Regions from separate parts of the Pseudomonas sp. MUP55 genome, predicted to be linked through region 3. Evidence: predicted binding sites of a transcription regulator. Region 3 holds the regulator's gene; each other region holds the start of a gene.
The links. The regulator FliA, encoded in region 3, starts transcription of late flagellar genes. The targets are predictions, from matches to a motif close to CTAAAGTTTNNNNNNNNNNNGCCGNTAA.
Positions count from the first base shown of each region.

Region 1: SC318_RS25970 (methyl-accepting chemotaxis protein) is a predicted target of FliA. The motif match lies at 5,079-5,106, and genes of this name have one in related genera.
Region 2: SC318_RS12355 (methyl-accepting chemotaxis protein) is a predicted target of FliA. The motif match lies at 2,927-2,954, and genes of this name have one in related genera.

Region 1 covers NZ_CP138214.1:5,724,452-5,734,540, forward strand. The annotation lists gene SC318_RS25950 (ammonium transporter) at 1-92, opposite strand, end outside; gene glnK (P-II family nitrogen regulator) at 128-466, opposite strand; gene SC318_RS25960 (accessory factor UbiK family protein) at 888-1,151, shown strand; gene SC318_RS25965 (YifB family Mg chelatase-like AAA ATPase) at 1,474-2,970, shown strand; gene SC318_RS25970 (methyl-accepting chemotaxis protein) at 3,003-4,979, opposite strand; gene SC318_RS25975 (LysR substrate-binding domain-containing protein) at 5,157-6,077, opposite strand; gene SC318_RS25980 (NorM family multidrug efflux MATE transporter) at 6,229-7,632, shown strand; gene SC318_RS25985 (putative bifunctional diguanylate cyclase/phosphodiesterase) at 7,771-9,435, opposite strand; gene rep (DNA helicase Rep) at 9,702-10,089, shown strand, end outside.
Region 2 covers NZ_CP138214.1:2,757,680-2,767,768, forward strand. The annotation lists gene SC318_RS12350 (NmrA/HSCARG family protein) at 1-84, shown strand, start outside; gene SC318_RS12355 (methyl-accepting chemotaxis protein) at 1,330-2,817, opposite strand; gene SC318_RS12360 (TonB-dependent siderophore receptor) at 2,990-5,146, opposite strand; gene SC318_RS12365 (PIG-L deacetylase family protein) at 5,306-6,067, opposite strand; gene SC318_RS12370 (glycosyltransferase family 2 protein) at 6,185-6,844, opposite strand; gene SC318_RS12375 (class I SAM-dependent methyltransferase) at 6,841-7,440, opposite strand; gene SC318_RS12380 (PIG-L deacetylase family protein) at 7,437-8,195, opposite strand; gene SC318_RS12385 (acyl-CoA dehydrogenase family protein) at 8,192-9,190, opposite strand; gene glgX (glycogen debranching protein GlgX) at 9,192-10,089, opposite strand, start outside.
Region 3 covers NZ_CP138214.1:4,113,812-4,123,900, forward strand. The annotation lists gene SC318_RS18440 (protein-glutamate methylesterase/protein-glutamine glutaminase) at 1-510, opposite strand, end outside; gene SC318_RS18445 (chemotaxis protein CheA) at 559-2,736, opposite strand; gene SC318_RS18450 (protein phosphatase CheZ) at 2,748-3,536, opposite strand; gene SC318_RS18455 (chemotaxis response regulator CheY) at 3,555-3,929, opposite strand; gene fliA (RNA polymerase sigma factor FliA) at 4,097-4,837, opposite strand; gene fleN (flagellar synthesis regulator FleN) at 4,834-5,667, opposite strand; gene flhF (flagellar biosynthesis GTPase FlhF) at 5,773-7,089, opposite strand; gene flhA (flagellar biosynthesis protein FlhA) at 7,102-9,216, opposite strand; gene SC318_RS18480 (transposase) at 9,498-9,806, shown strand; gene SC318_RS18485 (IS3 family transposase) at 9,815-10,089, shown strand, end outside.

The DNA.
Region 1 (10,089 bases), 1.6 Mb from region 3:
ACTGGAGCCGCCACTTCATCTGCCGCCATTGCAAGGCTTGGCATTACGATGGACAACAGGGCTCCGAGCCCTGCGAATTTACGCAGAGTCATAGTGTTTTTCTCCTGGGGCGTTGGGGTTTGGCGGCTTAGATTGCGTCGGTATCGGTTTCGCCGGTACGGATGCGAATAGCCTGTTCCAGATTGACCACGAAGATCTTGCCGTCACCGATCTTGCCAGTGTTGGCGGCCTTGGTTATCGCCTCGATAACCCGGTCAAGATCCTTGTCGTCAATGGCGACATCAATCTTCACCTTAGGCAGGAAATCAACCACGTATTCCGCACCGCGATACAGCTCGGTATGACCCTTCTGCCGACCGAAGCCCTTGACCTCAGTAACGGTAATGCCCTGCACGCCGATCTCGGACAGTGACTCGCGTACGTCGTCCAACTTGAACGGCTTGATGATGGCAGTGACTAGCTTCATGAAAACTCTCTCCCGAATTGGTGGACTTGCCCCAGGAAAACAAACCCGTCTCAAGTCTAAGCGCAGTGCCTGGCTTTGTAACGCATCGTCGCCTCGGCATTTACCGTGGCGACGCCAGCGAACACTGGTGACGAAAAACTGTACCCCTGATCCATCGGCGCACTGCATTCGTCACAGCGACTGCATCAGTGCATGGGTCATGTTCGTCTAAGCAGAAACCTTGCCAGCTCCGTAAAAAGCACTGAAATCAGTCCGTTGCCCGCTCACGCCCACCCGCCGGGCGTTCCGGCAGTGGCCAAGCGCATCAAAACAGTGCGCGACCGTCCATCCCGATGCGCGAAAAGCGTGCGCGTCAGGCCATGGAAAGACTATAGAGGCTGCGTGATACACTGCCTGCCAACTGTTTTCCGGAATATTTCCCATGCTCGCGCCCAAAGACTTCCTTGATGCCCTGAGCGGCCAGGCTTCTCGCCTGTTCAGCGGTGACACCCCGCTGCCTCGCAATGAAATCGAAAGCCAGTTCAAGGCCCTGCTGCAAAGCGGCTTCAGCAAGCTCGACTTGGTGAGCCGTGAAGAATTCGACAGCCAGATGGTGGTACTGGCCCGCACGCGTGCGCGGCTTGAGAGCCTGGAGGCGAAAGTCGCAGAACTGGAAGCTCGGATGACGCCAGCCTCTGCTCAATAACCGCGATGAGTGATGGGGGTTACCCCTCAGCGTTAAAAACGGCAGAAGCGCGAAGTCACCTGTGGCGAGGGAGCTTGCTCCCGCTGGACTGCGCAGCAGTCCGATTGTCTGAGCAGTCCGATTGTCTGGGGCCGCTTCGCGACCCAGCGGGAGCAAGCTCCCTCGCCACAGGTACGGTGTTCGCCTTAACTGCCTGGTATTAGAGTTTTCCCCCATAGTGTTGTCTGGATACGTTCTGTAAAACCTCCCCCGCTTTGCTTTTCCCACCCTCGTCTACCCTTGAATAACCCGCAGGAAGCGGCCTCCCATTCAAGGATCGAGCATGTCCCTCGCCATCGTCCACAGCCGCGCCCAGATCGGCGTTGAAGCCCCCGTCGTCACGGTTGAAGTGCATATGGCCAATGGCTTGCCATCCCTGACCCTGGTGGGTTTGCCGGAAACCGCAGTAAAGGAAAGCAAGGACCGCGTTCGCAGCGCCATTCTCAACTCGGCCCTGCAATATCCGGCGCGTCGCATCACGCTCAACCTCGCGCCCGCCGACCTGCCCAAGGACGGCGGGCGTTTTGATCTGGCGATAGCCCTGGGGATCCTCGCGGCCAGCGTGCAGGTGCCCGCATTGATGCTTGATGATGTCGAGTGTCTGGGCGAGTTGGCGCTGTCCGGCGAGGTGCGTGCGGTCAAAGGTGTGTTGCCGGCCGCCCTGGCGGCGCGCAAGGCCGGTCGCACCTTGATAGTGCCCAGGGCGAACGCCGAGGAAGCGTGCCTGGCATCAGGGCTGAAGGTGATTGCTGTGGATCATCTGCTGCAGGTAGTGGCGCATTTGAACGGGCACGTGCCGATCGAGCCCTACACGTCAGACGGCTTGCTGTACTTGAACAAACCTTACCCGGACCTCAGTGAAGTACAGGGCCAACTGGCCGCCAAGCGTGCCTTGCTGATTGCCGCAGCGGGGGCACACAACCTGTTGTTCAGCGGGCCGCCCGGTACCGGCAAAACCTTGCTCGCCAGCCGCCTGCCGGGGTTGCTGCCACCGCTCAGCGAGCAGGAAGCGCTGGAGGTTGCGGCGATTCAATCCGTGGTCAGCCTGGCACCGTTGAGCCATTGGCCGCACCGGCCGTTCCGCCAGCCGCACCACTCGGCCTCAGGCCCGGCGCTGGTCGGCGGAGGATCGAAGCCGCAGCCGGGGGAAATCACCCTGGCTCACCACGGCGTGCTGTTTCTGGACGAGCTGCCAGAGTTCGACCGCAAAGTGCTGGAGGTGCTGCGCGAGCCCCTCGAGTCGGGACATATTGTGATTTCCCGCGCGCGGGACCGGGTGAGTTTTCCGGCGCGCTTCCAACTGGTCGCGGCGATGAACCCCTGCCCTTGCGGTTATATGGGCGACCCCAGCGGCCGTTGCCGTTGCACGCCGGAACAGATTCAACGCTATCGCAACAAGCTCTCGGGGCCACTGCTGGACCGGATCGATCTACACCTGACGGTAGCGCGCGAAGCCACGGCACTGAGCCCGGCCCAACAGACCGGCGACAACACCGCGCAAACCGCAGCCCTGGTGGCCGACGCGCGAGAGCGCCAGCAACAGCGCCAGGGTTGCGCCAACGCGTTCCTCGATCTGCCGGGGCTGCGCGAGTACTGCACGCTGACGAAGGCCGATGAAAGCTGGCTGGAAAACGCATGCGAGCGACTGACGCTGTCGTTGCGGGCGGCTCATCGGCTGCTCAAGGTGGCGCGCACTTTGGCCGACCTCGAACAAACGGAAGACATCGCTCGCCACCATCTGCAAGAAGCCTTGCAGTACCGTCCGGCGGTGATCAATTGAGCCTTTCGCCTTTGTGTTCGGAACGCCCTGGCTCAGCGGAACCGATCCACTTCATGTCGCAAGCCCGCCGCCAAGGTCTCCAGCTCCTTGGCGGTGATTGCCAGGTTCGACACCACTTCACGCTGCTCGCTGTTAGCCAGCGCAATACTCTGCAGGTTGCTGCTGAGCAAGGTCGCGGTGCTGCTCTGCTCTTGTGTGGCGGTAGTGATCGCGGCGAACTGCTGGCCGGCCGAGCGGCTTTGCTCGTCGATGCGCGCCAGCGCCGAAGCCACGTCGGCATTGCGCGACAGGCCTTCCTGCATCAGCACATTGCCGTGTTCCATGGTGCTGATGGCATTGCCGGTTTCCTGCTGGATGCTCTGGATCATGCCGGAAATTTCATCGGTGGCCTGGCGAGTGCGCGAAGCCAGGTTGCGCACTTCGTCGGCAACCACGGCAAAGCCACGGCCCTGCTCACCGGCGCGGGCAGCTTCGATGGCCGCATTCAGCGCCAGCAGGTTGGTCTGTTCCGCAATCGACGTAATCACCCCGACGATGCCGCCGATTTCCTGGGAACGCTGGCCCAGGGTGTTGATCACCGTAGCGGTGCTGTTCAGGGCGGAGGCGATATGCTCCAGGGACGACGACGCGTCTTGCATCGAGGCACGGCCGATGCGGGTCTGCTGGGCATTTTCCTGGGCCAGACGCTCGGTGTTGCCCATGTTGTCGGCGATATTCAGCGAAGTGGCGCTGAATTCTTCCACCGCGCCCGCCATGCTGGTGATCTCGCCGGACTGCTGCTCCATGCCTTCATAGGCACCGCCAGACAAACCCGACAACGCCTGGGCACGGCTGTTGACCTCTTCAGCGGCCTTGCGGATATGCGAAACCATGGTCGACAGCGCTTCGCCCATCTGGTTGAAGCTACGGGCCAGTTGGCCGATTTCGTCATGGCTGGAGACGTTGAGGCGCGCGCTCAGGTCGCCCGCACCCAGCGCTTCTGCCTGGCGTACCAGGTCACTCAACGGCGCGAGCTTGCTGCGCAACAGCCACACCGTGGCGCCCACCGCCAGCAGCATTGCCAGCACGCTGCCGATCACCAGGCGCAGGCCGACGTCCCAGGTCACAGCACGAATTTCAGCCTTGGGCATGCTCGCTACGACCGCCCAGGGGCCACCCTCGAACGGTACCGAGACGCTGTAGAAATCTTCGTTCTTATCGCTCCAGAAACGGCCTTCACCCGGCTTCTTCGCCAAGTCGAGCATCACTGGAATGGCTTGATCCAGGGCTTGTACACCGGCCGGCGGCACCAGCCAATGCTTCTGCTCGTCCAGCAGCGAAAGGGAGCCGGTCTGGCCGATACGGAAGCGCTTGAGGTTATCGAACTGGGCTTTCTGCTCGTCGGTGTAGTCGAAACCGATGAACAACACTGCGATGACTTTGCCGCTGGCGTCACGCACCGGGCTGTACTGCGTCATATAGGAGCGATCGAACAACACGGCCCGACCGATGTAGGCTTGCCCGTTGAACACACGCTGGTAGGCCGGGCCCTGGCGATCAAGCACGGTGCCAATGGCGCGGTTGCCGTCCTGCTTGGTCAGGGACGTGCTGATGCGGATAAAGTCATCGCCGCTGCGCACGAATACCGTGGCCACGCCGCCGGACATGTCCTTGAATTCGTCCACTTCACTGAAGTTGTTGTTCAGCACCTGATTGCCCAGGTAGAGGCTGGGGGTCTGCACACCGGCCACAGCGACTGGCTGGTCTGCACGCACGCTCAAGCCTGCGCCGAAGCGCTTTTCAAACAGCCCGCTCAAACGCTGGGTGCTCTCGCGCAAGGTGCTGTGAAAGGTGTTGAGTTGGTCGGCGAGCAGGCGCGCCTCGCTGGCCAGGTGTTCCTCGCGTGTGGCGAGGTTGGCAGTGTCGAGGGAGCGTAAGGCAAAAACGGTACTGCCGCTGATGACGACAGCCAGAATCACGGCCAATGCGAGGCCTAACTGGGAAGCGATCCGAGCGCGAGGTTGAGACATGACAGCTCCTGAGCCGAGGCCAGGATCATCCTGATCTCTTAGCGCTGCTCGGCGAATTATCTAATGGGAAACGATTGTGCACGAGGGTTCCAACACCTTACTTCGGCGCAGTTCTGCAATACTTGAGCAATTCACAAGGGCATCACGCAAACGATTGCACTGCACACACCAAACCCTTCATTCGAAGCGCTCCACAGCAGGCAAAACCATCGCTTGCACCTCGCCTTGAAGAAATTCCGCCAGGCGCCGCAAGCGCTCGCCACCGGGGCGGGTTTTCGGCCACACCAGGTAGTAACTTTCGCCACTGGCGACGGCGGTTGGCCAAGGCAGGCTCAAGCGTTTCTGAGCGACGTCCTCGGCGACCATCAGCAAGTCGCCCATGGACACGCCATAACCCCGCGCGGCAGCGATCATGCCCAACTCAAGCGTGTCGAACACCTGCCCACCCTTGAGCGAAACCCGCGACGCCAGCCCCATGCGCTCCAGCCAGTAACGCCAGTCGCGACGGTCCGGGGTCGGATGCAGTAGCTCAGCCGTCGCCAACCGCGCCACATCCCAGGGGCCGTCATCCAGCAGGTTGGGCGCCCCCACCGGAATGAGCATTTCGGCAAACAGGTAACTGGCCTCCCAGTCCGCCGGAAAGTGCCCGTTGCTGAGCAACACCGCGCAATCGAACGGCTCCTGGTTGAAGTCCACCTCATCGATGCTCATCCACGCGCTGGTGAGTTGCACCTCATTGCCGGGTTGCAAGGCCCGAAAGCGACTCAACCGTGCCAGCAGCCAGCGCATGGTCAGGGTGGAAGGCGCCTTCATGCGCAGAATGTCATCTTCGGCATTCAGGGTATGGCAGGCACGCTCCAGGGCGGCGAAACCTTCGCGCACGCCGGGTAACAGCAAGCGCGCCGCTTCGGTGAGCTGCAAGGTGCGGCCGCTGCGCTGGAAAAGACGGCAGGCGAAATGCTCTTCGAGGGTACGAATATGCCGGCTGACCGCACTTTGGGTAATCGACAGCTCCTGCGCCGCGCGGGTAAAGGAATGGTGGCGTGAAGCGGCTTCAAATGCGCGCAAGGCGTAAAGCGGAGGAAGACGACGAGACATTCTTAAAGCTCCGACGGTGCTATCAGCAGACCCTACCAGAACAGACCAGGCATGAGTTTTAATCATGCTGATGATCGCATTTATCCTTTTGTGCAATACGCGCAAAGCGCCGAGAATCGACCCTTTCCCCCCTTCTGACTTTTTGAGAGTGATGATCATGCAGCATCCGGCACGTACCGAACTCTGGGCCATTCTGCGGCTGTCGGGGCCGTTGATTGCCTCACAGTTGGCGCACATGCTGATGGTGCTGACCGACACCCTGATGATGGCCCGCCTCAGCCCCGAAGCCCTGGCCGGCGGTGGCCTGGGCGCGGCGAGCTATTCGTTCGTGGCGATTTTCTGCATCGGTGTGATTGCGGCAGTGGGGACCCTGGTGGCTATCCGTCACGGTGCCGGCGATATCGAAGGCGCCACCCGCCTGACCCAGGCCGGGTTGTGGCTCGCCTGGTTGATGGCCCTGGCGGCGGCGCTGCTGCTGTGGAACCTCAAGCCGTTGCTGCTGATATTCGGCCAGACCGAAACAAACGTGCAGGCCGCCGGGCAATTCCTTACTCTCCTGCCCTTCGCCCTGCCCGGCTACCTCAGCTTCATGGCGCTGCGCGGCTTCACCAGCGCCATCGGCAAAGCCACCCCGGTGATGGTGATCAGCCTGTGCGGCACGGTGGTCAACTACCTGCTCAACCATGCGCTGATCGAAGGCATGTTCGGCCTGCCCAAGCTCGGGTTGATGGGCATTGGCCTGGTCACGGCGATCGTGGCTAACGGCATGGCGCTGGCGCTGATGTGGTACATCCGCAGCAACCGGACCTACGCCGCGTATCCATTGAGTACAGGCCTGCTGCGCCTCAATACCCAATATTTGCGCGAGCTGTGGCGCCTGGGCCTGCCGATTGGCGGCACCTACGCGGTAGAGGTCGGGCTATTTGCGTTTGCGGCACTGTGCATGGGCACCATGGGCAGCACGCAGTTGGCCGCGCACCAGATCGCCCTGCAAATCGTCTCGGTGGCGTTCATGGTCCCCGCGGGGATGTCCTACGCAGTCACCATGCGTATCGGCCAGCATTATGGCGCCGGACAGTTATTGAAGGCGCGCCTGGCCGGGCGGGTCGGCATGGGGTTTGGCGCCCTGGTCATGCTGGGATTTGCCGTGGTGTTCTGGCTGTTTTCCGACCCGCTGATCGGGCTGTTCCTGGACCATGACGACCCGGCCTTTCACGAAGTGATCGTACTTGCCGTCAGCCTGCTGGCCGTCGCGGCCTGGTTCGAGCTGTTCGACGGCGTGCAGACCATTGCCATGGGCTGCATCCGGGGCCTCAAGGACGCCAAGACCACGTTCCTGGTAGGGCTCGGTTGCTACTGGCTGATCGGCGCGCCATCGGCCTGGTTGATGGCGTTCACCCTGGGCTGGGGACCGACCGGCGTGTGGTGGGGCCTGGCGCTGGGCCTTGCTTGTGCTGCGGTGAGCCTGACCTGGGCGTTCGAAGCGAAAATGAAACGCATGATCCGGCGAGAGCCGCAAACACACACTGCTTTCGAGGCCGCACAGACGCACTAAGGCCCTACTCGATTACAAATGTGGGAGGGGGCTTGCCCCCGATGGCGGTTGTCAGTCACAGGATGTGTTGACTGATACACCGCTATCGGGAGCGAGCCCCCTCCCACATTTTGGATTGGGTTTACAAGGCTGGCATGTTTAGCTCAACAACGCCTGCTGGCTCTGACCAAACGTCAGATACTCCACCAACTCGGCCAGTGGCAACGGTTTACTGATCAAGTAACCCTGGGCTTGATCGCAACCAAACAGTCTCAAAAGCTCAAGCTGCTCGGCGGTCTCCACGCCTTCGGCCACCACTTCCAGGTTGAGGTTGTGGGCCAGGTTGATCATGGCGTGCACCAGCTTGCGATTCTCTTCGCGCTCTTCCATGCCGCCAACGAAGCTCTTGTCGATCTTCAACAAGGCGATCGGCAGACTGTTGAGGTGCACGAACGATGAGAAACCGGTGCCGAAGTCATCCAGGGAAAAACGCACGCCGAGGCGGCCGAGGGCGTCCATGGTCTGTTTGACCAGGTCGCTGCGACGCATCACGGCGGTTTCGGTCAACTCGAACTCCAGCCATTGCGCTTCCACGCCGCGCTCGGCAATCAGCCGGCTGAGGGTCGAGAGCAATTGGCTGTCCTGAAACTGGCGAAACGACAGGTTGACCGCCATGTGCAAGGCCGGCAGGCCGCGTTCGCGCAGGTCTTGCATGTCGCGCAGGGCCCGGGAAATCACCCAGTAGCCCAACGGCACGATCAGGCCGCTCTGCTCGGCCAAGGGTACGAATTCGCTCGGTGGCAGCAGGCCACGCTCGCCGTGACGCCAGCGCACCAGGGCTTCCAGGCCGACGATATGCCCGTCATCCAGGTCCAGGCGCGGCTGGTAATGCAGCTCCAGCTCATCGCGGCGCAGGGCACGGCGCAATTCGCTTTCCAGGTCGGCCAGGCTGCGCGCGTTGCGGTTGATGCGTTCGTTGAAGATATGAAAGGTACAGCCCTGGGTACTTTTGGCCTGCTGCATGGCGATATGAGCGTGCCACATCAACGGATCGGCCCCGGCCCGCGCGCGGGCATGCGCCACCCCCAGGCTGCAGCCGATCAGCAGGCTTTCGCCGTCCACCCAGTACGGCTCGGCCATCACCTGGGTGATGCGCTCGGCCATCCACTCGGCGCGCTGGGGCGCACGGCGGGTGTCGATCAGCAGCGCGAACTCATCGCTGCCCAGCCGCGCCAGTTGATCACCGGCTTCCAGCTGGCTCTTGAGCCGTGATACCACCTGCAGGATCAAGCGGTCGCCGGCCTGGTGACCGAGGGCATCGTTGGCGTGACGGAAGTTGTCGAGGTCCAGATGCCCGAGGGCCAGGCCGCGGCCTTCGTTATCCGCCAGCCGCGCCGCCAGCAAGGTCTGGAAACCCTGGCGGTTGGCAATACCGGTGAGCGGATCCTGTTCGGCCAAGCGCTGCAACGTAGTCTCCAGCACGCCGCGCTCGCGCACGTGGCGCAGGCAACGGCGCAGGGTATCGGCATCCAGCGCGCAATGGATCAGCCAATCGCTGACACCCAGCGGTGCAACCAGCGGTTCCTGCTCCAGCAGCAATACACACGGCAAGCTGCAACGGCCGGGACCGGGTTGCAGATTGGGCGTGGTCAACAGCACCGCACCGTGGTCGTCGTCGAACAGACGACTCACCGAGTCCCAATTGGGCGCACTGATCAGCACAGCCCCATCGCCCATCGGCGCCAGGCACTCGCGCAACAACGCTGCCCACTCAGGCTCATCGGCCAACAGCAGCAAACGCAAGGGTTCGACAGGCGTAGACAAGCTAGCTCCCTAGACTCTGCAAGAATTCGTTGGCGGCGGGCATTATGACGTGCGGCCTGACAATGACAAATGCATGACAAATGATAGGTGTTATCAAACACGCAAACTGTGAAAAATAGTCGCGATACCCCCCACATCCTGCGGCAAAGTAGCAAAACCGGCAAATTTAGATCGAGTGGTACGTCACACCGTCGTTCTAAGGCAGCAGAATCTTGCCAGCCTGTTAAAATGCCCGCCCTTTTGAACAACGACTCCCCGAACTCTGTATGTCCCGACTCAATCCCCGGCAGCAAGAAGCCGTGAACTACGTCGGCGGCCCTCTATTGGTGCTCGCCGGTGCTGGCTCCGGCAAGACCAGCGTGATTACCCGCAAGATCGCGCACCTGATCCAGAACTGCGGGATCCGCGCCCAGTACATCGTCGCCATGACCTTTACCAACAAGGCGGCGCGGGAAATGAAAGAGCGCGTCGGCACCCTGCTCAAGGGTGGCGAAGGCCGTGGCCTCACTGTGTGTACCTTCCACAACCTTGGGCTGAACATCATCCGCAAGGAACATGTACGGCTGGGCTACAAGCCGGGTTTCTCGATCTTCGACGAGACCGACGTCAAGGCCCTGATGACCGACATCATGCAGAAGGAATACGCGGGCGACG
Region 2 (10,089 bases), 1.4 Mb from region 3:
GCGCGGCTGGAAGCGATCATCGGCCGGCCGTTGCGCACTTACCAGGATTTTGTGAGCGAGTCGGTGCCAAAGACTGCCTCATGAATTGCACCAATGCCCCGTAGGAGCTCCCGAGCTTTAGCGAGGCTGCGAAAGCGGTGGTTCAGGCAATGAAGAGGTTGACTTTGCCGCCGCCATCGCAGCCTCGCCGGGGCTCGACAGCTCCCACATTTGATCGGTGGTGTCAGTGAGGGCCAGGTCTGCCGTGATGGCCCTGCAAACCGAGATCCCCCCAACACCACCAAATCCCTGTGGGAGCTGTCGAGCTTTAGCGAGGCTGCGAAAGCGGTGGTTCAGGCGATGAAGAGGTTGACTGTGCCGCCGCCATCGCAGCCTCGCCGGGGCTCGACAGCTCCTACATTTGAGCAGTGGTGTCATTGAGGGCCAGGTCTGCCGTGATGGCTCTGGTAACCGAAATACCCCAACACCGCCGGCCCCCTGTGGGAGCTGTCGAGCTTTAGCGAGGCTGCGAAAGCGGTGGTTCAGGCGATGAAGAGGTTGACAGTGCCGCCGCCATCGCAGCCTCGCCGGGGCTCGACAGCTCCCACATTTGAGCGGTGGTGTCATTGAGGGCCAGGTCTGCCGTGACGGCCCTGCAAACCGAGATTCCTCACACCACCAAATCCCTGTGGGAGCTGTCGAGCTTTAGCGAGGCTGCGAAAGCGGTGGTTCAGGCGATGAAGAGGTTGACTGTGCCGCCGCCATCGCAGCCTCGCCGGGGCTCGACAGCTCCCACATTTGAGCGGTGGTGTCATTGAGGGCCAGGTCTGCCGTGACGGCCCTGCAAACCGAGATTCCTCACACCACCAAATCCCTGTGGGAGCTGTCGAGCTTTAGCGAGGCTGCGAAAGCGGTGGTTCAGGCAAGGAAGAGGTTGACTGTGCCGCCGCCATCGCAGCCTCGCCGGGGCTCGACAGCTCCCACATTTGAGCGGTGGTGTCAGTGAGAATGGGGCCTGGCGCGACGACCTTGCGGACCGAGACACCTGCGACACAGCGGTCCCCTGTGGGAGCTGTCGAGCTTTAGCGAGGCTGCGAAAGCGGTGGTTCAGGCGATGAGGAAGTTGACTGTGCCGCCGCCATCGCAGCCTCGCCGGGGCTCGACAGCTCCCCCATTTGAGCGGTGGTGTCATTGAGGGCCAGGTCTGCCGTGATGTCCCTGCAAACCGAGAGCCCCCCAACACCACCAAATCCCTGTGGGAGCTGTCGAGCCCCAGCGAGGCTGCGATGGCGGTAGTTCAGGCAATGAAAATGCCGGCTCTGCCACCGCCCTCCAGTTCCCAAAACCCAATCACGGATGAAACCTGCGCCCCAGCGCATCCAGGCGCACGGCGATCGGTGGCAGGCGCTCGCTGCTGCGGGCCAGGGTTTCGACGTCGTCGGCGGTGTTTTGCGCGATGTGTTGCACCGATTGCAGGCGCTCGACGATTTCCAGGTTCGCTGAGGTCTGCTCGCGGGTGGTGGTGACGATGCGGCCGTTGAGTTGGTCGATGTGTGCGATGTCTTCGCCCACGGCGCGCAGCATGTCGACGGCCATTTGGCTGTCTTCCACGCAGCGCTCCACACCCTGGCGGCTGTCGTGCATGGCTTCGACGGCCTGGCGGCTGCCTTGCTGAAGGCCTTCGATGATGGTCCTGATTTCCTGAGTGGAGAGGGCGGTGCGTTGGGCCAGGCTGCGCACTTCGTCGGCAACCACGGCAAATCCACGGCCTTGCTCGCCGGCGCGGGCGGCTTCGATGGCGGCATTGAGGGCGAGCAGGTTGGTCTGGTTGGCGATGCTGCTGATCACCTCCAGCACCGAACCGATTTGTTCGGCTTGCACGGCCAGCGATTGTACGGTGGATTCGGTGCCATTGATGCGTGACGCCAACTGCGTGATTTCATGCTGGGCGCGGCCCACGCTTTGCTGACCACGCTCGATCTGCTGGCTGGCCTGGCCGGCGTGCTCCACCGCCTGTTCGACGTGCACGGTGATGTGGCCCATGGCGTCTTCCATGCGTTGCATCGAACCGGTCATTTCATTGATCTGTGCCAGTTGATGCCGTGCGCCTTGTTCCAGGGTGCCGCTGGCGGTGGCCAGTTCCTGGCCGAGTTGGCCGAGGCCGTGGGAGTCGCGCGCGACACCGTCGATCAGGTGGGTGAGCTGCTGCAGGAAGTGGTCGAACCGCTTGGCGAGAGACACATGCACCTTGTCTTCACCCTTGGCGGTGTCTTGCGTGAACTGCGACGTGACGGCGAGCATTTTTTCAAGCATTTCCTGGCTTTCGACCGCCTCGGCCTGGCTATGCACGGCGAGGTAGAGCAGGGCGACCGTTTCCATGACCACGTAGAAGGCGTGGACGAAAATCATCGTCCAGCCGCCGTGATGGGCCATCACAAATACCGGCACCCCTTGATGTTGCAAGGCATGGAAGACCAGGTGATGCACGGCGATGGTCAGCGCCGCCACCAGGATCGGCAGCCAGTCGCGGTAGAAGGTCAACACCGCCAGCAGCGCGAAAATACCAAAGTGCGATTCGATCACACCCTCGGCCTGGTTGATGTGCAAGGCGGCCATCACCATCAGGCCGGCACCCAGCACGCAGCGCATCACACGGGTGCCGCCGATGGCGCGATACAGCACAGTCAGCACCACACCGGTGCCGCCGCCGACGATCACCGCTTGGGTAAAGGTGTCATGCCAGAACGCCAGGCCCAGGGAGAAGAGGAACATCAGCCAGATCAACGCCAGCATGATGCGGTCGGCCTTGCGGTAGTGCTCCAGAAAGCGTGTGGGCATTCACGTTTACTCCATGTGGTTTGGCCAGGAACCAAGCATGCGGCGTGCCACGCGGGCCGCGGTCAGTACAAAAGAGATGGCTATTTGCCGGTATCAATCCGGCAAACGGTTATCGGCAGGTCGCGAGGGGACTTTAAGCAACGGCTGCCCGAGCGGGCAGCCGCGATGACGATCAGAAGCTGTACTTGGCCGTCAGCATCATGTTGCGTGGGGCGCCGTAGGAGTCACCGCCATAGGTGACCGCTTCGGAGATGGACTGGTAGTAGTGACGATCGAAGATATTGTTGGCATTGAGCTGCAGGTCCAGGTGCTGGTTGACCCGGTAGCCGGCCATCAGGTCGGTAACGGCGTAGCCGCCTTGCTTGAGCCGATAGGTGCTGCCGTCCGCCAACTGGATGTCGTTGTACATGCGGCTCTGCCACGACACATTGCCACCCACGCGAAGTTTTTCCAGCGGGCCCTGGAAGTTGTAGCGGGTGGTCACCTTGAACAGGTGTTCCGGGGTGTCGGTGTCGAACTGCTTGTTGACCTTCTGCGGGTTGGCGTCGTCCTTGATGGTGTGGGTGCGCGCGTAGGTGTAGCCACCGCCTACCTGCCAGTTCTCGGTCAGGGCACCCTGCAGTTCGAAGTCGATGCCCTGGCTGCGAATCTCGCCTGAAGCCTGGTAGCAGGAGGCCTGTGGGCAGTCCGGCACGACGATCTGCACCGCACGGTTCTCCTGGTCGACGCGGAACAGCGCCACACTGGCATTCAGCGCGCCGCCCAGGTATTCGCCCTTGATGCCGACTTCATAATTCTTGCCGACGATGGGCTTGAGCGGGGTGGCGCCGGTGTTTTTTTCCTTTTGCGGGGTGAAGATGTCGCTGTAGCTGGCGTACACCGAGTGTTGGTCGTCCAGGTCGTAGATCAGCCCCGCATAGCGCGTGAGGTTGCGGGTGACCTTGTAGTCGCCGTCGCCATCGCGGTTGTCGTAGTCGTACCAGTCCAGGCGCCCGCCGAGGATCAGCTTGAGCGGGTCGGCCAGGCTCAGGCGGGTGGTGACGTAGACGCCGTCCTGGCTGGTGACGTCGCGCTGGTCGCTGGTGCGGGTGAAGTTCGGCTTGCCGGCCGTGATCGGCCAGTTCAGGTCGTAGGGGCTGTAGTTGTGGGTGGTCGTGTCCTCGACGCGCTTGCTGGCGCCCACGACCAGTTCATGGGTGCGCCCGAACGCCTGGAACGGCCCGCTGAAGAAAGCGTCCACCCCGGCCTGGTTCTGGTCGAAGGCGGCCTGGTACACGGTGCGTGCCAGGCTATTGTTGGTCCAGCGCGACTGGTAGGAACCGGAGAACAGCGCGTCTTGCTCGGCGTAGTTGGCATTGACCTGCAGGCTCCAGTCATTGGCCAGTTGCTGGCGCAGTTCGACAAAGACGGTGTTGACCTCCTGATCCTTGTTCTCCCAGTCGGTACCGGGGTTGTACGAGCGCGACAGGTTGAGGTGATGACCGTCCAGGCCAATCATCGACGCGCCCCAGAAGTAGTTGGTCTTGTCTTTCTGGTTGGAGTAACCCAGCGTCAAGGTGGTGTCTTCGCCCAGGTCGGCTTCGGTAACCGCATAGAACAGGCCGTGATCCTGCTCGGCCTTGTCGATGAAACTGTTGGCATCGCGGTAAGAGGTCACCACCCGGCCACGCCAGGTGCCGCTGTCATTGAGGGGGCTGGAGGCGTCGAACTCGCCACGGTAGTCGTCCCAACTGCCGGCGGCGCCGGTCAAGGTGACTTTCTGCTCGGCCAGGGGCCGCTTGCGGATCAGGTTGATGGCCGCCGAGGGGTTACCGGCGCCGGTGACCAGGCCAGTAGCACCGCGCACCACCTCGACCCGATCGAACATCGCCAGGTTCGGCTGGGAACCGACGGTAACGCCGTTGTAGCCACTGGGAATGCCGTCGTACATCAGGTTGTCGACATTGAAACCGCGTGCGGTATAGCCCTGCCGGCCGGGGCCGCTGGAGTAGTTGAGGAACAACCCCGGCGTGGCATTCACCACATCGTTGATGCTGGTCATCGCCTGGTCATCCATGCGTTGACGGGTAATCACGGTGACGGCCTGCGGGGTTTCGCGCAGGGTCAGCGGCAGTTTGGTTGCGGTTTTCATCGAGCCGGTGGTGTACGACTCGCTGCCCTCGGTGGTTTCGCCCAGCTGTTGGCCGGACACTTCGGTGGCGCCCAGCTCAATGGTGCTGGGCGGTGCGCCGGCCTCGGCAGCGAGGGCCGCGTGGGACGTGGTCAGGCAGATAGCCATTGCTATCAGACTCGGTGAAAATCCTTTGCCGCCATGGTGTTGCACAGACATGAACGTAGCTCTCCCGGAATGCCATCCGTGGCGAATAATAAATCTGTTGATAATTATTCGCATTATTCTGGCAGATTGAAGCTGTGGGAAAAAGCCTACGGGATTAATCAGTTAACGAATTTTTCACACCTCACATACCAGCGTTTTGCCACCTTTTGCTTAGGTGAACACGATTTCATAAGGCTCACGCATGCGTTCCAGTAACGCCTGGGCGAACATCGGCGCCAGGCTGATGGCGGGGTCGCCCGTGAGCTGGCTGGCATAGGCATGTACGGCGTGCAGTTTGTGTGCAATGCCCCAGGTGTCCAGGCACAACTTGTGCGCGCGCTGCCACGGAATCACCGCACCTTCGCGTGCGGGCCAGTGCCAGGCCCACATCGGCAATTCGTTCAGTTGCGCACCCACCAGATCGCACGCCTTGGCGCTGGCTCGGCCGACGGCTTCGTGATCGTCGTTGCCGTCATGGCGCCAGGTGGTAAACACCACGTCGCCTGGCTGCAGGTATCGGGCGATGAACTGGCAGACCTGATGTTCATCGGCGGCCAGGGCGTTATCGCGAAACCCGCCACGAATCCATTTCAGGCTATGCAGTGGCATACCCAGGCGGCGCAGGGCCTCGGCGCTTTCCTGGGGGCGCACCACACTCAGTCGGCTGGCCGACCAGACCTGGGAACCAGGATGGCTGGCGCTGCCATCGGTGATGGAGATCAATTTCAAGGGATGTGCGCGGGTGCTGAGCAAATGCAGCAGTCCGCCGCAGGCGAGCACTTCGTCGCCGGGGTGGGGGGCTACCACCACCACCCGGGCGCCCGGCGGTACCAGGCTGGACAGGCTGATAACAGGGATTTGCGCCAACTGGGGCGCGCTGTTCCAGATTTGCGCGGGACCACGGCGGGCCTCGCTTAGGGAATCGGGTCTCATGGGGTATCACGTCCTTGTCGGTTGTTGCGCTTGTCGTCACCTCAGGCTCCGATCCTGGAGCGCCTGTGCGAGGTGTTATAAGCATAGACAAGGATAAATGGCGCCACGGCGTTTTTTTTACGAGACCGGCATGAGGCTCTTCAAGTAGTCAGCGAAGCCACCCCGGGCGCGGCAATCCAGGCGGGCGCTGGTGATCACTTGCGGGGTGTGGCTCCAGGCGATGGAAGCACCGCAGCGTTCCAGACTGCGCACCAGTTGTACGTCTTCATGGCACGCCAGCGGTTCAAACCCACCCGCCTGGCGATAGGCGCTGGCGCTGACCCCCAGGTTGGCGCCGTGGATATGCCGATGCCCATCACGGGCTGCGTAAGCCTGGTGATAGCGAATCTGTGCCGCCGCGTCGAAGCCTTCGCTCCACGCGTCCACGGTCACGGTACCGCACACGGCGTCGCAACCCAGGGCCAGTTGCGCCACCAGCCAGTCCGGTGCAACGCGACTGTCGGCGTCGGTACAGGCGATCCAGCGCGCGCCCAGGTCCAGCAGATGCTGCGCGCCCACACCACGGGCATGCCCGACATTGCACGCCTGCACCGCCAGGCAGTGCACACCCTGCGCTTGCGCAATTGCCGCACTGCCATCGCTGCAGCTGTCGAGCACTACCAGGATCTGTACCGCTTCGCCGTGCAGCTGCGGATGACTCGCAGCAACCAGTGCGGCGTTCAGGCATTCGCCCAGCAACGCTTCTTCGTTGTGCACCGGAATCAGGATACCGATCATCGCAGGCCTTCAAGGCGTGCGACCGAGGCGCTGTCGCGGCTCCAGAGGTCGAGCAGAAAATCTTCTTCATGGTGGCGTACCACCGCATGCAGCCCCAGGCGCTGATGGAGCAGGGCGTGGACCTGTTCGGCGGTTTGCGGGCAACCTTCGATGGAGGGGCGCCAGTGGCAAGCCAACAGTTGGCCATTCTCCGCCAACGCATCCAGGCAACGGTCAATCAGGCGCTCAAGGTCAGCCGCATCCAGGTAATAGCACAGCTCACTCAACACGATCAGCTCGAATTGCCCCGATGGCCATTGCTCAGGCAACCGTCGTTGCTCCACCTGGACATTGGAAAACCCCGCCAGCCGTTTCTTCGCCAGCGCCACTGCAGCACTCGCCGTATCACAGGCCAGCAAGCGATCGCAGCGCGCCGCCAGTTCGGCACTCAGTTCGCCATTGGCACAGCCGGGTTCGAAAATCGAGGCGTAGTGGGCTCGGGTCAGTACCGCCAGGCTCACTGCACGTTTGCGTTGTTCGTACCAACGCTGACGAAACGCCCACGGGTCATCGTTGCCCGCGAACATCTGGTCGAAATAAGGGGTTGTCACACTCAAACGAACACCACTTCAAAAGGTTGCAGCAGACGTTCCACCACATAGGGTGCCAGCACCGGCGGCAGGCCGACCTGAGGGTCGCCTTCAAGCTGGCTGGCGAAGGCGTGGATGGCATGGCGTTTGCGCGCGACTTTCTCCGGCGTCAGCGGGATCTTGCGCGCACGTTCCCATGGCACCATATCGTCTTCGGCGGTCGCCCAGTGCCAGGTCCATACCGGCAGTTCATACAACTGCGCCCCTACGGCGCGGGCCGCTTCGGCGCTGGCGCGGCCCACGGCTTCATGGTCGCAATGGCCGTCTTCGCGCCAGGTGGCGAACACCACATCGTTGGGCTTGAGGTAGCGCTGGATAAACGCCGTCAGCTCGGTTTCGCGCTCGGCGACCTTGCTGTCGGTAAACCCGGCGCGCAGCCACTTCAAACTGTGCAGCGGCAAGCCCAGGCGGTGCAGGGCCTGAGCTGACTCCTGGGGGCGCACCACGCTCAGGCGTTGCACCGGCCAGCGTTTGGAACCTGGATGGCTGGCGCTGCCGTCGGTGACCGAAATCAGCTGGATGGGCCGGTCCAATGCGGCCAGTCCTTGCAGCAAACCACCGCAGCCGAGCACTTCATCGTCCGGATGCGGGGCGATGATCACGGCGCGCCGCCCCTCGGGCACCAGTTGCTCGACGCTGACATGCGGCAGTTCAGCCAGGCGCGCCGATGTCTGCCAGTAATGCAGCGACGTACCCTGACCGACAATCGGGTTGGGCTTCATAACTGCCACCTCCCAAAGGGTTCGCCAGCGACCTGTTCGCCCAAGGCGGCCAGGTCGCGTTCGGCATGACTTTGACGCACAAACACCGGCAAGTCCGCCATCAATTGGGCAAAGTGCGGGTCCTTGCAATAAGGCCCCGCACCCACGGCCCGCCCAACGTGATGGATCACTTGTTCCACGGTTTCCTCGACGCAGGCCCGTACCTGCTGGGCCAGTAGCCGGGCATCGGCGGTCGGTGCCCGGTCCACCTGCTCGGCACTGACGCGTAGCACGCACGCCGCACTGTTCAACGCGCTGTCCACCGCGCCGAGGTGGGCCAGGGCATGCGGCTCGGGATGCTTGCTGCACTGTTCGCGCAGCACTTCGGCCAGACGCTGCGCCGCGCCGTACCAGCACGCGGCGATTCCGATTGCGCCTTGCCAGAAGCCCGGGCGGGCCAGGTAGTCACCCGGCCCACCCACCGCAAGACCACGCGCCTGGTCGAAGACAATTTCGACGCTGCCGGTGGCGGCCATGCCCACGGCATCCCACCCATCATCCGTCACCGTCACGCCCGGCTGATCCATCGCCACGGCGACCAGTTGCTGGCGGTCTTCCTCGTCCCATGCGGTCAACAACCCGTGTGACACCACCGACGCACCGGAACACCAGGCTTTACGCCCGTCAACGATCAGCCGCTGGCCGTCGCGCCGCACGCGCACCTTGGCGCTCGGCGGCTCGGCGGCCCACATCCCCCAGGTGCTGCCCAGGGGCGGCAGGGGGCTGTCGAGTTCGGCAATGATTGCCAGCGCATCGGTGTGGCCTTCAAACAGCTTGCACAAGCGCAGGTCGTGGCCGGCAACTTGCGCGAGCCCGCTGAAGCGCTCCAGCGACTGGCCGCTGCCGGGCAACGGCAGCTGGTCCAGGCCTTCTTCCTGAAGGTCCTTCAGGGCGTCCCCCAGGGCCTGCGTATTCGCATAGCCCCGGTAGCCCGAAAGGAATCCGTGCAACGCCATTTCACACCTCGTCGTCGTGCTGAAGCTCAAACAGCAGCAGCGAGCGACCGGTGGCGGCGTACTCGTGCTCGAAGTCAAAGCGCTCCTGCCCACGCACCGCTGGGTCATTGGTGTCGAGCAGGCAATTCCAGAACTCGCCCTGAGGCACCGGTGGCAAGCGGAAGTTGACCATGTCGTGGTGGGCATTGACCACCAGCAACAGCGTGGCATCGGCGCCGGCGCGGCGAATCCCGGTTTCCTGGGCGCGGCCATCCATCAGCATGCCCAGGCAACGGCCATGGCTGTCTTCCCACTGCTCAGTGGTCATCTCGTTGCCATCCGGCGCGAGCCAGGTGACGTCCTTCACGCCGATGTCTTCGTTGTAGTCGCCCACCAGGAAGCGTCCACGGCGCAGGATCGGGTAGGCCAGGCGCAACTTGATCAGGCGCTTGACGAACTTGAGCAAATCCTTGCCGTCACCGTCCAGGTCCCAGTTGACCCAGCCAATCTCGCTGTCCTGGCAGTAGGCATTGTTGTTGCCGTGCTGGGTGCGGGCGAACTCATCGCCGGCCACGATCATCGGCGTACCTTGGGCCAGCAGCAGGGTGGCAAAGAAGTTGCGCATCTGGCGCAGACGCAGGGCGTTGATCTCAGGATCGTCGGTGGGGCCTTCGACGCCATGGTTCCACGACAGGTTGTTATTGCTGCCGTCCTGGTTGTTCTCGTCGTTGGCTTCGTTGTGCTTGTCGTTGTACGACACCAGGTCGTGCAAGGTGAAGCCGTCGTGGGCAGTGATGAAGTTCACCGAGCTGTAAGGCCGGCGCCCACGATGGTTGAACATCTCGCCCGAAGCCGTCATGCGCCCGGCGAAGTCCGCCAACTGCCCGTCATCGCCTTTCCAGAAGGCGCGCACGGTGTCG
Region 3 (10,089 bases):
AGCGACGGGCGCAGGTGCGGGTGCCGGACGGCTGAACGACGAGGTCGGCGCAGCGGCGGGCGTGGGTGCAGGTGCGGATGTCGGCGCGGGTGCGCTGAACAGGCTGCGGCGGTTACTGCGCGAAATGCTGTGCACCTTCTCGCACAGCATCTGCTTGACCTTCTCGGGGTTGCGCGAGATGTCTTCGAAATTCTTCGGCAAAAAATCCACCGCGCCGGCGTCCAGCGCGTCCAGGGTGACCCGGGCGCCTTCGTGAGTCAGCGAGGAGAACATCAACACCGGTGTGGGGCAGCGCTGCATGATATGACGCACGGCCGTGATGCCATCCATCATCGGCATTTCGTAGTCCATGGTGATCACGTCCGGCTTCAACGCAATGGCTTGATCAATCGCCTCTTTGCCGTTGGTGGCCGTGCCGACTACCTGGATCGTTGGATCGGCGGAAAGAATCTCCGAGACGCGGCGGCGGAAGAAACCCGAATCGTCCACCACCAGGACCTTGACTGCCATAAACACTCCGTTAGACGGGGCGGGCATTACTGCCCTGCCCCGCCAGAATCAAATACGCCGTGCGGCGTAACGCTTGAGCATGCTCGGAACATCAAGAATCAGCGCGATGCGGCCGTCACCGGTGATGGTGGCGCCCGACATGCCCGGGGTTCCCTGCAGCATTTTGCCCAGCGGCTTGATGACCACTTCTTCCTGGCCCACCAGTTGGTCGACCACAAAGCCGATGCGCTGGGTGCCCACCGACAGAATCACCACATGGCCTTCGCGCTGCTCTTCATGCTTGGCCGATGCCACCAGCCAGCGCTTGAGGTAGAACAGCGGCAAGGCCTTGTCGCGCACGATCACCACTTCCTGGCCGTCCACCACATTGGTGCGCGACAGGTCGAGGTGGAAAATCTCGTTGACGTTGACCAGCGGGAAAGCGAAGGCCTGGTTGCCCAGCATCACCATCAGGGTCGGCATGATCGCCAGGGTCAACGGCACCTTGATGACGATCTTCGAACCCTGGCCCTTGGTGGAGTAGATGTTGATCGAGCCGTTGAGCTGGCTGATCTTGGTCTTCACCACGTCCATGCCGACGCCACGGCCGGACACGTCGGAAATCTCGGTCTTGGTCGAGAAGCCGGGGGCGAAGATCAGGTTGTAGCACTCGGTGTCGGTGAGACGGTCGGCGGCGTCCTTGTCCATCACGCCGCGCTTGACCGCGATATTGCGCAAGATGGTCGGGTCCATGCCTTTGCCGTCATCGGTGATCGACAGCAGGATGTGGTCGCCCTCTTGCTCGGCCGCCAGGATCACCTTGCCACCGCGTGACTTGCCGGAGGCTTCGCGTTCTTCCGGGGTTTCCACGCCATGGTCGACGGCGTTGCGCACCAAGTGGACCAGCGGGTCGGCCAGGGCCTCGACGAGGTTCTTGTCGAGGTCGGTTTCTTCGCCAACCAGTTCCAGATTGATTTCTTTCTTGAGCTGACGCGCCAGGTCGCGCACCAGGCGCGGGAAACGGCCGAAGACCTTCTTGATCGGCTGCATGCGCGTTTTCATCACGGCGGTCTGCAGGTCCGCGGTGACCACGTCCAGGTTCGACACGGCCTTCTGCATGGCCTCGTCGCCACTGTTCAGGCCCAGGCGCACCAGGCGGTTACGCACCAGTACCAGTTCGCCGACCATGTTCATGATGTCGTCCAGGCGCGCAGTGTCCACGCGCACGGTGGTTTCGGCTTCACTGGCAGGCTTGTCGGCAACCGGCGCAGCGGCGGCACGCGCCGGGGCGGGCGCGGCGGCCGGAGCCGCGGCTTTGGCGGCGACCGGTGCTGGCGTAGCCACCGCCGCGGCGGCGGCAGGGGCCACTTCGGTGAACTTGCCTTTGCCGTGCAGCTCGTCCAGCAAGGCTTCGAACTCGTTGTCGGAGATCAGTCCGTCAGCGGCCGGTTCAGACTTGGCAGCTGGAGCGGCTGCGGTGGCCGCAACGTTCGGCAGGGCATCGGCGACGAACGTGCCTTTGCCATGCAGCTGGTCGAGCAGCGCCTCGAATTCGTCGTCGGTGATATCGGTGCTGGCGCTGGCGGCTGGCGCCGGCGGTGCAGCGGCCGGAGCCACGGCGTCAGCCGCGAACTGGCCCTTGCCATGCAACTGATCGAGCAGGGATTCGAATTCCGCGTCGGTAATGTCTTCGCTGGTCGGCGCGGCAACAGGCGCGGCTGCAGCCGGAGCCGGGGCCTCAGCTTGAGCCTTGACCGCATTGAGCGAATCGAGCAGCTGTTCGAACTCGCTGTCGGTCACGTCCGGCTCGGCTTCTACCACAGGCTCAGGCTCGGCTTGCGCGGCCGGTGCTTCGGCCGCCGGTTCGGCCAGGCGCGCCAGGGCGGCCAGCAGTTCCGGGGTGGCGGCGGTGACCGGTGCACGTTCACGCACCTGGCTGAACATGCCGTTGACCGCATCGAGTGCTTCGAGAATCACGTCCATCAATTCCGAGTCGACCTGACGCTCACCCTTGCGCAGGATGTCGAAGACGTTCTCGGCGATGTGGCAGCACTCCACCAGCTCATGGAGCTGGAGGAAGCCGGCGCCCCCTTTTACAGTGTGAAAACCGCGAAAAATTGCATTGAGCAGGTTCGCATCATCCGGACGGCTTTCCAGCTCGACCAGTTGTTCGGACAGTTGCTCTAAAATTTCGCCGGCCTCTACAAGGAAATCCTGAAGGATTTCTTCATCGGCGCCGAAGCTCATGTGGGTGCTCCTTAGAAGCCTAAACTGGACAGCAAATCGTCTACGTCATCTTGACCGGATACGACGTCTTCACGTTTATCGGCATGAATCTGCGGACCTTCACCCTTGGCGAGATGTTTTTGTGGATCTTTTTCCGAGAGGATCGCTTCGCGGTCATGTTCGATGCCGGCAAAACGGTCGACCTGGCCGGCCATGAGCACCAGTTTGAGCAGGTTGCTTTCCACTTCGGTGACCAGTTGGGTCACACGCTTGATCACTTGACCGGTGAGGTCCTGGTAATCCTGGGCGAGCAGAATGTCGTTGAGGTTGCTGGCCACCGTGCGGTTTTCCTGTTCGCTGCGCGACAGAAAACCGTCAACCCGGCGGGCCAGCTCACGGAACTCTTCAGCCCCCACTTCACGGCGCATGAAGCGGCCCCAGTCAGCGCTCAGGGCCTGGGCTTCAGTGGCCATGCCGTTGACCAGAGGCGTGGCGTTCTCCACCAGGTCCATGGTGCGGTTGGCCGCCGCCTCGGTCAGCCTGACCACATAGGACAGGCGTTCGGTGGCATCGGTGATCTGCGAAATTTCTTCGGCCTGGGGCATGCGCGGGTCAATCTGGAAATTGACGATCGCGCTGTGCAGCTCACGCGTGAGCTTGCCCACTTCCTGGTACAGGCCGCGGTCACGGGTCTGGTTAAGCTCATGGATCAACTGCACCGCATCACCGAACTGGCCCTTTTCAAGGCTGTCGACCAACTGGTGAGCATGTTTCTTCAGGGTCGACTCAAAATCGCCCTGTGACGTTTCGTTATTCTCCATAGCTCCCCCGCGATGGCTTTAGCCGTGGATGCGTTCGAAGATTTTTTCGATCTTCTCTTTCAAGGCCAATGCTGTGAATGGCTTGACCACGTAACCGTTGACCCCGGCCTGGGCGGCTTCAATGATCTGTTCACGCTTGGCTTCGGCGGTCACCATCAACACCGGCAGGCTGCGCAGTTTTTCATCGGCACGCACGTGGCGCAGCAAGTCGATACCGGTCATGCCCGGCATGTTCCAGTCGGTTACCAGAAAGTCGATGCTGCCGCTGTTGAGGATCGGAATGGCGGTAATGCCATCGTCCGCCTCGACCGTGTTTGTGAACCCAAGGTCACGCAACAGGTTTTTTATGATCCGCCGCATCGTTGAGAAGTCATCAACGATGAGGATTTTCATGTTCTTGTCCAATTCGACCTCCAAGCAGTCTTAAACGCGCCCAGCACCTGGACGCGCCACTTCATTCAACAGGCGTTACACAAAAAGGACTGCCCAGGGCACCACGCAACGAAACCGCGAAGGCTCATACCCCCGCGGTAGCGTCTGCAGTGTCCCCACACTGCCTGTCAGCGCGCGCGCCACTCTCCCAACCGCCCCCGCAAGCGGGCCGCGCACTGGCTATGCAACTGGCTGACACGCGATTCGCTGACCCCCAGGACCTCACCGATTTCCTTGAGGTTCAGCTCTTCGTCGTAGTACAGCGCCAACACCAGGCGCTCGCGCTCCGGCAAATTGGCAATGGCCTCCGCCAGCGCCCCCTGGAAGCGTTCATCTTCCAGATCGCGCGACGGTTCCATATGCGCGCTCGCGCCGTCCTCGTGCAGCCCTTCGTGTTCGCCGTCCTGCAACAGGTCGTCGAAACTGAACAGGCGGCTGCCCAAGGTATCGTTCAAAATCCCGTAATAATCATCGAGACTCAATTGGAGTTCGGCCGCAACTTCATGATCTTTAGCGTCACGACCGGTTTTTGCTTCAATTGCGCGAATTGCGTCACTGACCATTCGCGTATTGCGGTGTACCGAACGCGGCGCCCAATCCCCTTTACGCACCTCATCGAGCATCGCACCACGGATACGAATACCCGCATACGTCTCGAAACTCGCGCCTTTGCTCGCATCGTATTTGGTCGACACTTCGAGCAGGCCGATCATGCCGGCCTGGATCAGGTCTTCCACCTGCACGCTGGCGGGCAGACGAGCCAACAGGTGATAGGCAATACGCTTGACCAACGGCGCATAGCGCTCGATCAATTCGCCCTGAGTGTCACGGGCGGACTTCTTGTAGGCGTTGTAGCCGTTCGCTGTCATAGCACCGGTCCTGCGCTCGTCTGATGTACCAATCGCTCGACGAAAAACTCCAGATGCCCCCGAGGGTTGGCAGGCAACGGCCAGGTATCGACCTTCTGGGCAATGGCCTTGAACGCCAGTGCGCACTTCGAACGGGGGAACGCTTCATAGACCGCACGCTGCTTCTGCACGGCCTTGCGCACACACTCGTCGTAGGGCACCGCACCGACGTATTGTAAGGCGACGTCGAGGAAGCGATCCGTGACCTTGGTCAACTTGGCAAACAGGTTGCGGCCTTCCTGCGGGCTCTGGGCCATGTTGGCCAGCACGCGGAAGCGGTTCATGCCGTAGTCACGGTTAAGCAGTTTGATCAGGGCGTAGGCGTCGGTGATCGAGGTGGGTTCGTCGCAGACCACCAGCAGCACTTCCTGGGCGGCGCGCACAAAGCTGACCACCGACTCGCCGATCCCGGCGGCGGTGTCGATCACCAGCACGTCGAGGTTGTCGCCGATATCGCTGAAAGCCTGGATCAGGCCGGCATGCTGCGCCGGGCTCAGGTGCACCATGCTCTGGGTGCCCGAGGCGGCCGGCACGATGCGGATGCCACCGGGGCCCTGGAGCAGCACATCGCGCAGCTCACAGCGACCTTCGATCACATCGGCGAGGGTGTGTTTGGGTGTCAGCCCCAGCAGAACGTCCACGTTCGCCAGGCCCAGATCAGCATCCAGCAGCATGACGCGACGGCCAAGCTCTGCCAGGGCCAGGGACAAATTCACTGACACGTTAGTTTTGCCGACGCCACCTTTGCCGCCGGTCACCGCGATCACCTGTACGGGATGCATGCTGCCCATTTTATTTCTTTACCTTGTCTTGCTTAGACGCAGGCTACAGGGGTTGGCCGCGTGTATCGCTTGCAGGCCATCGATGTAGGTACATTTCACGGTGTTCATCCTGCCTCACCCCACCCGCTTTGCCGGGTTGTGGTAAAGGTCGGCGAACATGTCGGCCATCGCTTCCTCGCTAGGCTCGTCTTGCATTTGCACACTGACAGCACGGCTGACCAACTGATGACGGCGCGGCAGATGCAAATCATCCGGGATCCGCGGCCCGTCGGTCAGGTAGGCGACCGGCAGTTCATGACTGATTGCCAGGCTCAACACTTCGCCCAGGCTGGCGGTTTCATCCAGTTTAGTCAGGATGCAACCGGCCAGGCCACAGCGCTTGTAACTGTGATAGGCAGCGGTAAGAACCTGTTTCTGGCTGGTGGTTGCGAGCACCAGGTAATTTTTTGACTTGATGCCGCGTCCGGCCAGGCTTTCGAGCTGCATGCGCAGGGCCGGGTCGCTGGCTTGCAGGCCGGCGGTATCGATCAACACCACGCGCTTGCGCAGCAGCGGATCGAGGGCATTGGCCAGGGACTGGCCCGGGTCGACGTGGGTCACCGGCACATTGAGAATGCGGCCCAGGGTCTTGAGTTGCTCCTGGGCGCCAATGCGGTAGCTGTCCATGCTCACCAGCGCGATATTCGACGCGCCGTACTTGAGCACATAACGCGCGGCCAGCTTGGCCAGGGTGGTGGTCTTGCCCATGCCGGCGGGGCCGACCATGGCGATCACACCGCCTTCTTCCAGGGGTTCGATTTCCGGGGTGGCGATCATCCGCGCCAAATGCGCCAGCAGCATGCGCCAGGCTTGGCGCGGCTCCTGGACTTCGGCGGTCAGCGCCAGCAGGTCGCGGGACAACGGACCGGACAGGCCGATGCGCTGCAGGCGACGCCACAGGTTGGCTTGTTGCGGCTTGCTGCCTTGCAGTTGCGTCCAGGCCAGCGAGCCGAGCTGCACTTCGAGCAGCTCGCGCAGGCCGTTGAGTTCAAAGCGCATCGAATCGAACACGCGCTGGTCGACCGTGGCGGCCGGGGCTGGCGCGGCGGGACGTGGCGGTTCGACAAAGGTAGGTTCAACCAGCGGCTCGGCGGCGGTCAGGGGCAAGCCGGCGAACAGCTGGCGGTTGGTGGTGGCATCGCTGTCGCCACGCATGCTCAGTTCGGCCTGGGCCGAGACGATGCGCGAAGCGGTCTTGCGCAGCTCGTCCTCCAGCTCCATGTTCGGCACGCGCGGAGCCAGGGCCTGGGGCGTGTAATCCAGGGCAGCCGTCAGCTCGACACCGCCGGCAATACGACGGTTGCCGATAATCGCGGCATCGGCGCCCAGCTCATCGCGGACCAACTTCATGGCCTGACGCATATCGGCGGCGAAAAAACGCTTCACTTGCATAACCCACTACCCTCAGCCGTTGGGCCCTACTGTCGCGACGATAGTCACTTGCTTATTGTCAGGAATTTCCTGGTAAGCCAACACGTGCAAATTCGGTACTGCCAGGCGTCCAAAGCGCGACAACATCGCGCGGACCGGACCGGCCACCAGCAGAATCACTGGCTGGCCCTGCATTTCCTGGCGCTGCGCGGCTTCGATCAACGAACGCTGCAGCTTTTCAGCCATGCTTGGCTCCAGCAGAACGCCCTCTTCCTGGCCTTGTCCTGCCTTCTGAATACTATTGAGCAATATCTGTTCCAACCTTGGCTCCAAGGTGATAACAGGCAGCTCAGACTCAATGCCTACAATGCTTTGCACGATTGCACGGGACAAACCGACGCGCACCGCGGCCACCAGCGCGGCAGTATCTTGACTCTTGGCGGCATTGTTGGCGATGGCCTCGGCAATGCTGCGAATGTCCCGGACCGGCACCTGTTCGGCGAGCAAGGCTTGCAACACCTTGAGCAACTGCGACAGCGAGAGCACGCCCGGCACCAGTTCTTCGGCCAGTTTCGGCGAGGCTTTGGCCAGCAAACCCATCAATTGCTGGACTTCCTCGTGGCCGATCAGTTCGTGGGAGTGCTTGTAGAGAATCTGGTTGAGGTGGGTGGCGACCACGGTGCTGGCGTCGACCACGGTATAACCGAGGGACTGCGCCTGGCTGCGCTGGCTGACTTCGATCCACACCGCTTCCAGGCCAAAAGCCGGATCTTTGGCGGTGATGCCGTTGAGCGTGCCGAACACCTGGCCTGGGTTGATCGCCAGTTCGCGGTCCGGGTAGATCTCCGCTTCGGCCAGGATCACCCCCATCAGGGTCAGGCGGTAGGCGCTGGGGGCCAGGTCGAGGTTGTCGCGAATGTGCACGGTGGGCATCAGAAAGCCCAGGTCCTGGGACAGCTTCTTGCGCACGCCCTTGATCCGCGCGAGCAACTGGCCGCCCTGGTTGCGGTCCACCAGCGGAATCAGGCGGTAGCCGACTTCCAGGCCGATCATGTCGATCGGGGTCACGTCATCCCAGCCCAGCTCCTTGGTTTCCTGGGCGCGGGCCGGGGACGGCAGCAGTTCCTGCTGGCGGGCAATTTCCTGCTGGGCCTGGACCTTGACCGCATTCTGCTTTTTCCAGAACAGGTAGGCACCGCCGCCAGCCATGGCCGCCATGCTCAGAAACGAGACGTGGGGCATGCCCGGCACGATGCCCATGATCGCCATGATGCCCGCCGCCACCGCCAATGCCTTGGGGGACGCGAACATTTGGCGGCTGATCTGCTTGCCCATGTCTTCGGAGCCCGACGCACGGGTCACCATGATGGCTGCGGCTGTGGATAACAACAGTGATGGCAATTGCGCCACTAAACCGTCACCGATGGTCAGCAAGGCGTACACCTTGCCCGCATCGCCGAAGGTCATGCCGTGCTGGAAGATACCGACCGCCATGCCGCCGATCAGGTTGATGAACAGAATCAGCAGGCCGGCGATGGCGTCACCGCGCACGAATTTGCTCGCACCGTCCATGGAGCCGTAGAACTCGGCTTCCTGGGCGACTTCGGCACGGCGCGACTTGGCCTGGTTCTGGTCGATCAGGCCGGCGTTGAGGTCGGCGTCGATGGCCATCTGCTTACCGGGCATCGCGTCCAGGGTAAAGCGCGCGCTCACCTCGGAGATACGCCCGGCACCCTTGGTCACCACCACGAAGTTGATGATCATCAGGATCGCGAACACCACGATACCGACCACGTAGTTACCGCCGATCACCACTTCACCGAAGGCCTGGATCACCTTACCGGCGGCGGCGTGGCCGTCCTGGCCGTGCAGCATCACCACGCGGGTGGACGCCACGTTCAACGCCAGGCGCAGCAGGGTCGCCACCAGCAGAATGGTGGGGAACACCGCGAAATCCAGCGGCCGCAGGGCGTACACACACACCAGCAGCACCACCACTGACAGCGCGATGTTGAAGGTGAAAAACACGTCGAGCAGGAACGGCGGCATTGGCAACATCATCATTGCCAGCATCACCAGCAACAACAATGGCACACCCAGATTGCCCCGCGACAGGTCAGTCAGGGTGCCACGGGCCGTGCTGAGCATTTGAGAGCGATCTACCACCGGTATTCCTCGTGTCCTTGAAGCAAAGTTTTGACGCGCAGAAGCGTCCTGGAGGCGGTATTGCAAGAAGCCTTCCAACTTTGCTCTGGAACCCGTACGACTCCATGCGGGACCCAATGTGGGAGGGGGCTTGCCCCCGATGACGGTGCATCAACCACCTATTTCGGGGCCTGACACACCGCTATCGGGGGCAAGCTGAACTGGCCTAATGATCCCGGACACCTCTTAAGGGCGATATGATTCGCCCAATCAGGAGGTTCCGAATGCAACAGCGAAAGACCTATACCCACGAGTTCAAGCAACGTGCTGCAAGCATGGTTCTTGATGATAACTGCTCAGTTCCCGACGTCTGCGCATCGATGGACGTTGGCCCTACGGCTCTGCGCCGCTGGGTTGATCAGGTTCGTAAAGAACGTCACAAAGGGCAGCCAGTGGCAGGTACCAAGGCTATCAGCGACGAACAGCGAGAGCTTCAACAGCTACGAGCCAAGATCAAGCGCCTGGAGACTGAGGCTGAAATCTTAAAAAAGGCTACGGCTCTCTTGATGTCGGATCCCGATCGTTTTTCCTGATCGAGGAACTGAGGGAGTCGAGTTCATATCCGACCAGCCTGCTTTGCAGTGCGCTAGGCGTTTCTCGCAGCGCGTTTTATGACTGGATTAAGCGTCGCTCAGCACCGAATGCCGAGCGTGACGCGCTTAGAGCAAAAGTCGTGCAATTGCATGTCGAAAGCCGGGAAAGTGCAGGCGCACGGATGATCTCTCAGCGCCTGAAGGCCCAACAGATCAAGGCGGGAAGGTATTTAGTTGCAAAGCTCATGGCGGAGGCAAATCTGGCCAGCAAACAGCGTCGCCG